One region of the Viridibacillus sp. FSL H8-0110 genome, then DNA from elsewhere that is predicted to be linked to it. Evidence: riboswitches for the same ligand, from Rfam matches in the RefSeq annotation. Region 1 holds a riboswitch; the other holds the start of a gene.
The links. A riboswitch is a leader RNA that binds a small molecule or an ion and turns the genes downstream of it on or off. The one in region 1 is predicted to bind FMN.

Region 1 (3,418 bases):
AAAATGATGAAGCACATAAACAACATAATCATGAAGAAAAACAAAAACCGAATAATAAAAATAATGCTAGAAGAATAAATGAATAAGTAAGGTGAATAGAGGAGTGCTACATATAAAACGATATTAAATTGTTTTATTATGTAGTGCTTTTTTATTAGGCATGTTTAAATTTTTGTATGAGAGCAGATAATTTAACTGGTGGGAAAATGTTAGTAAATATTCGATATCATTGTGTCATATACATAAAATATTAAAACGATTTATATAATAGTTTAAGGTTATTTTCAATAGTATGTACACTACGACAGAAATCAATGTGATGAGGTTTTTAAAGCATAATTTTAATAATGAAAAGGAGGATATAATGAGAATAGGATACCGTTCTATTTCCATAATAGTTAACTTATTTCTAGGCTATTTATCTTTTTTTATAGGTGTATTATGGTTCATGACAATAATGTACGCTTCGCATTCTTTTGGATTGAGAGTAGACTCTACTTTCGATGATGGTTTACTAGGTGTCTTTTTAATAATATCTATCATTGCAACAGCTATTTATATTCCTGCCTGTATTAATTTAAATAGTATAATAAGGCCGAAATTGGAAATGAGAAAATGGAGTTTTATTGCTTTTATATCCATAGTTTTTATCCTTGGTTTTTGTATTATTACCTTAACTATACAGTGAATTGGTGTTGGTAAATAAAAAAATTACATTTTCTCATGACATGTAACAGGTCAATATAGCCCAACATATCAAGCTTTTAAGACTAATCTCTTTTTAGTATGTTCTCGAACAATCCAATATAAATTAAAAAACCTCTAGTTTTTAAATAAGTAAAGTGCTATGGTATTTACATACAATATAATAATCCTTCGGGGTCGGGTGAAATTCCCAATCGACGGTGATAAAGTAAAACTTTTAAGCCCGTGAGCCTTTTTTAGGCAGGATATGGTGAGAATCCAAAGCCGACAGTATAGTCTGGATGGGAGAAGGATGTAAAGAATATCAAGGTCTTATTAAATTTATGTAGATTTAATAGGTTTATTTAGCATTGATAATTTATGTCTCCTATCAAACTCCGTAGTGTTCTATGGGGTTTTTTTGATGCCCTAAAACTTATTTGTATTGTTGTTAATTTCATATGTAATATCCTTCGGGGTCGGGTGAAATTCCCAATCGACGGTGATGAAGTAAAACTTCTAAGCCCGTGAGCTTGATAAGAGCAGGATTTGGTGTGAGTCCAAAGCCGACAGTATAGTCTGGATGGGAGAAGGATGTAGAGAATATCGAAGTCTTATTAAAAATAAAGTATTTTAATAGGTTTATTTGCTTATGATATTTTACATAACTCCTATCAAACTCCGTAGAAATCTATGGAGTTTTTTTGATGGAAAAACTAAATAAGTAAGTCCTTCGGGGTCGGGTGAAATTCCCAATCGACGGTGATGAAGTGAATCTTCTAAGCCCGTGAGCTTGATAAGAGCAGGATTTGGTGCGAATCCAAAGCCGACAGTATAGTCTGGATGGGAGAAGGACAGCTAGATTACACGCAATTCCTTTTGAAAAATAGTATTTCATTAGGTTTATTTAGCGATGCGTTTATCTAATACTCTCCCAAACTCCCTAATTTAATTAGAGAGTTTTTTATTTTTCAAAAAGGGAGGTTTATCACAATGCATGACGAGTATTTTATGGATTTAGCGTTGAAATTTGCAACAGTAGGTGAGGATCAAACTTCGCCCAATCCGGTAGTAGGAGCGATCATTGTAAAAGAAGGTGCTGTAGTTGGTTTTGGAGCGCATCTTAGTGCCGGTTCTCATCATGCGGAAGTACATGCACTCAATATGGCCGGGGAAAATGCTGTTGGCAGTACAATGTATGTCACATTAGAGCCTTGTAATCATTATGGTAAAACACCACCATGTACGATGGCCATTTTGAATGCAGGTATAAAAAAAGTAGTGGTAGCAACACTCGATCCAAATCCCAAAGTAGCTGGCACTGGTGTAACAAAGCTAAAGGATGCTGGCATTGAAGTGGAAGTGGGGCTTTGTGAAGCCGAAGCTGTGAAATTAAATAAAGCTTATTTTCATTTTATGAAGCAGAAGTTGCCTTTTGTTACGTTAAAGCAAGCTATTACATTGGATGGCAAGATTGCTACCGTTCATGGAAAAAATGAAAATATCACAGGTAAAGAAGTGCAGGAGGATGTTCATCGAAAAAGAGGGCAAACGGATGCGATCTTAGTTGGTGTTGGGACGGTGTTAACAGATGACCCATTACTAACAAATCGATTTACAGAAAGTAAAAAACAACCGATTCGAATCATTTTGGACACGCATTTAAGAACACCTATAAATGCTAAGGTTATCACTGATCAAACAACGCAGACATGGATTGTTGTTGGGCTTGAAGTTACCCCTGATCATATCACCAGCTTTGCACAAGACAATGTACAAGTAATCCAACTTAAAACAAAAACAATCGCAATCCAGGACGTCCTTCAAGAGCTGGCAAGGCGAAATATCGTCACCCTTTATGTAGAAGGGGGGCAGCGTATAAATACGAGTTTTATCAATTCAGGTCTAGTTAATGAAATGATTACTTACATAGCACCAAAACTAGTAGGTGACCATGATGGAATGGGGATGTTGGAAGATTTAGAAGTAAAAAGCATGGCTGATGCTGTCCCACTAAAACTGCAGCAAGTGGATCGAATTGGTGATGTAATTAAAGTGATTTCGGGAGTGGGGGTATAGCGTATGTTCACAGGAATTATTGAGGCAAAAGGAAAAATTACAGAGCTGAAAAAAGATGCAGAGAGTATGAAATTTACTATTGAAGCTCAAGACATCATGTTGGATATGCAACTTGGCGATAGTGTAGCAGTAAACGGCGTATGCCTAACCGTTTCGCATTTCACACTTCACGAATTCACGTTAGATGTCATGCCAGAAACGGTCAAAGCGACAACAATTCACTCCTTAAAAGTAGGGCAGTTGGTGAATTTAGAAAGAGCAATGGCTGCAAATGGGCGATTTGGCGGTCACTTCGTTTCAGGTCATGTTGATGGGACAGGGACTATTATCAGAAAAACAAAGCAAGCAAATGCAGTCTACATTGACATCGCTATCTCTAGAGAACTGAGTGATTTGTGTATACCAAGGGGTTCCGTAGCCATTGATGGAACAAGCTTGACGATTTTTGAAAAACATCCTGAAAAATTGACTGTATCTCTTATTCCACATACGTATCAAGAAACGATTTTCGCACTGAAGGAAACGGGACAACAAGTGAATATCGAAACAGATATGCTAGGCAAATATATTATTCATCAATTACAGAATAACGATAGTACTTCAGCAATTACAATGGATTTTTTACAACAAAACGGATATTAAAACGGGCGGTGTA
Region 2 (3,418 bases), 1.2 Mb from region 1:
ATTTACACCACAGTATTAATTGGCTTTTACAGGTTTCATATTTAGTCTACAGGGAATTAGTACCTTAAGATTATAGGGAGGTTTACATATGTTTAGTTTTATTTGGTTTTTGATTATTGGAGGAATTTTGGGGTGGTTAGCAAGCCTAATTATAGGTAAAGACATCCCCGGAGGAATTATTGGCAATATTATTGCAGGTATTATTGGAGCTTGGATAGGTGGTAATTTATTTGGTCAATGGGGACCAGCCTTAAGCGATTTCTATATCCTACCAGCTTTACTTGGTTCAATTATATTAATTTTAATAGTAAGTTTCATAATGACCTTAACTCATAAAGAATGATGAAAGCCTGAGCGTTATGCTCAGGTTTTTTTCTTTTCTTTGTTTAATATAAATGTAAGAGAATCACTAAATTCTTTTCCCACCTTTTCCCTTGAAAATATAATGATACGTGAGCGGATAATAAAGTTACAACGTGTTATTAAAAGAATTAATGAATAGATAATGATAAGAGCATAAATTGATTATTGTTGTCAAAATATGCTCTCAAAGTATAACCGAACAATTTATATCGGCACTTCTTTTTCTTCCTACAGCTATTAGTAATCCTGTTTCTTTAGCTTTTTTTCACTTTATTGTTATCATAAAAAAAGCAATGAGATATAGGGCCTCATTGCTAATTGATGTTAAATTCAAATATTCTGCTCTTCATAAGAATATTGCGTCATACGAATAGCAACTTTACGTAACATTAAATCTACGAAAAAGAAAACGCTTCCTAAAATGAAGCCAGCAGTAGCAGCTGTTATTATTTGAAGTGACCAAACTCCACCTTGTGAGTAATATGCAACTGTAATCGGAATGACAATTCCTGTTCCGAAAGCCATATGCAATAGTAGAGAGTAACCTCTCACATTCATTTTACGCTCTGCTATTCGATCTGCTATATACGAAGCTAATAAACCGTATGTAAAAATAATTGGAACGACATATACGGTTAATGCAAATGCACTGTGTAGAAAATGTTCATCTGTTTGCATAAATAATAAAGGTAATGTAAAAAAGGCAATTATTGATGTAAAAAAGGAGCTTAATAATTTTCGTTCAGCCATTCACATACATCCTTTCTTTTATGGAAGTTAATCTCGATATATCGAATAAATTATATAACATTGTAAAATCACAAGTTATATATTCTCGTTTTTACATCATTATCTTACTCAATGTACTGAATATTCTATTTATTAACAGTATTATACATTCATTCAACGTTTTATTCAATTATAAAAGCCGATGTCTTTTTACAAACATCGGCTGAAGGTTTAATTTAAATAATGCATTCGTTGTTTTTCAATCCATTTTTTCATGCTATTAAACAATAGCATGAATATAATCATGACAATGAATCCTTTTATAATATTAAAAGGTAAAACACCTAGTACAATCATTTTCGTTAATGCTGTTCCAGTTGTAGCTGGGACATTTAAAAAGTACGTATACATAGGTAAGAATAGTACATAGTTCAGTAAACTCATACCTACTGCCATCGATAGTGTACCAATGACAAACCCAGTAGTTAGGCCCTTTGTACTTGAAAGTCGTTTATAAACAAAATATACCGGCATGATAAATAATACACCTGTTGTAAAGTTTGCAATATGGCCAACTGGCATACCTGTAGGACTCCCTGAGAAAATCCAATCTAACACGTTCTTAAATAACTCAACTAGAATACCTGCTAGTGGCCCCATGGTGATTGCTGCGATTAAGGCTGGCACATCACTAAAGTCCACTTCCAAAAATGCCGGAAACGGTGGTAGAGGGAAGTTAAATAGCATTAAAACAAAAGAAATACTACTTAACATTGCAATTGCAATCCTCTTCTGCAACTTCATGTTCTTCATAATACTTTTCTCTCCTTTTGTAGATCCACTTCAAAAAGAGGAAAGGTATAGTCGTTGTTGCTATGCAAAAAAATACCCTTAAGCACATAGTGTACTTAAGGGAGAATTTAGGCATAGTCAAATAAGCGTCTTATTGATACTCAAATTGAAAGACGACCGTACCTTCACCTTCTCCCATCCAGACTATACTGTCGGCTTTGGAATTTAACCAAATCCTGCCTTGCGGCTCGCGGGCTCAAGAGTATTGCTTAGTTCTCTAATACCGCCGATCGGGAATTTCACCCTGCCCCGAAGATGAACCATAATTTAATTGTAATACACTATAACTATATGCAAAAAAACACGAATTGTAAAGTCTTCTAACTTACAATCCGTGTTTTACATTTAATTTACATTTTTTCAATTGGTAAATAGAATGTGAATGTAGTTCCTTTATCAACTTCACTTTCCACTGTAATTCTACCCTTATGTGCTTCAACAATATTTTTGGCAATGGCAAGACCTAGACCAGTCCCACCCTTACCACGTGTTCTAGCTTTATCAGCTTTATAGAAACGCTCAAATACATACTGCAAATCATCGGCAGGTATCCCTGCACCGTTATCTTTTACTTGAATGCGTGCAAAGGATAGCTGACGGTCTACAATAACTTCTACACTTCCTTCGACTAGTGTATGACGTATGGCATTGTCAATTAAGTTTGTTAATACTTGTTCTATACGGTCTTCATCCATTTCTAAGTGAAGTGTATCTTCGATTGTTGTATTAAATGTCAGATTTACGTGTTTCTCTTTTGCTACTTGAACAAATTTTTGCGTAATTCTTTCAATAACAGGTGATATTGGAACAGAATCTTTATATAAACGCATATGTCCTGATTCCATACGAGCTAAGTCAAGCAAGTCTGTGACTAAACGCCCCATTCGTTGCGACTCATCATAGATGATTTTAATCATTTCTTTACGTTCTTCTTCACTTGAGACGACATCATCCATAATCGCTTCACTATAGCCTTGAAGCATCGCTATTGGAGTTCGTAATTCATGTGAGACATTCGCTATAAAGTCTGAACGTAATTTATCTAAACGATGCTCTTCCGTTTTATCTCGTAACACAGCTACTGCACCGCGCACGGAATTTCCACTATATAACGGGCTAATTGAAATCGCATAATAGGATCTTTCAATTTCAAGCTCTACTTCCAGCTCTTCTTCCAAGTCTAAAACGTGGTCAAGCATATGATAAATTTCAGCAGGAATAGGTTTATCACTATTGGCACTCTTATTGATAAACCATTTTTGTAGTAAAAGTTCCGCAGGTGGATTGCTGACCAAAATGGTACGGTCACGATTAAACGTAATTACTGCGTCTGTCATCGATGTCAATATACTTGATAGCTGTTCTTTCTCTTGGTTAATTACTTCTAAGTGGTGTTTAAGTTGTTTGCCCATTTGATTGAAAGCAGTCGCTAATTGACCAATTTCATCATTTTGTAAAACAGGTACTTTTGTTT

Region 2: it holds a riboswitch for FMN, as region 1 does, so the genes downstream of both, MHH98_RS15990 (ECF transporter S component) here and ribD (bifunctional diaminohydroxyphosphoribosylaminopyrimidine deaminase/5-amino-6-(5-phosphoribosylamino)uracil reductase RibD) in region 1, are expected to answer to the same signal.

What each region holds. Positions count from the first base shown of each region.
Region 1 is NZ_JBBOPJ010000001.1:1,962,911-1,966,328, forward strand. It holds gene MHH98_RS09835 (hypothetical protein) at 1-86, shown strand, start outside; gene MHH98_RS09840 (hypothetical protein) at 365-688, shown strand; FMN riboswitch at 869-1,002, shown strand; FMN riboswitch at 1,150-1,283, shown strand; FMN riboswitch at 1,410-1,543, shown strand; gene ribD (bifunctional diaminohydroxyphosphoribosylaminopyrimidine deaminase/5-amino-6-(5-phosphoribosylamino)uracil reductase RibD) at 1,678-2,763, shown strand; gene ribE (riboflavin synthase) at 2,767-3,405, shown strand.
Region 2 is NZ_JBBOPJ010000001.1:3,189,815-3,193,232, forward strand. It holds gene MHH98_RS15980 (GlsB/YeaQ/YmgE family stress response membrane protein) at 89-343, shown strand; gene MHH98_RS15985 (hypothetical protein) at 694-1,113, opposite strand; gene MHH98_RS15990 (ECF transporter S component) at 1,324-1,905, opposite strand; FMN riboswitch at 2,068-2,205, opposite strand; gene MHH98_RS15995 (ATP-binding protein) at 2,295-3,418, opposite strand, start outside.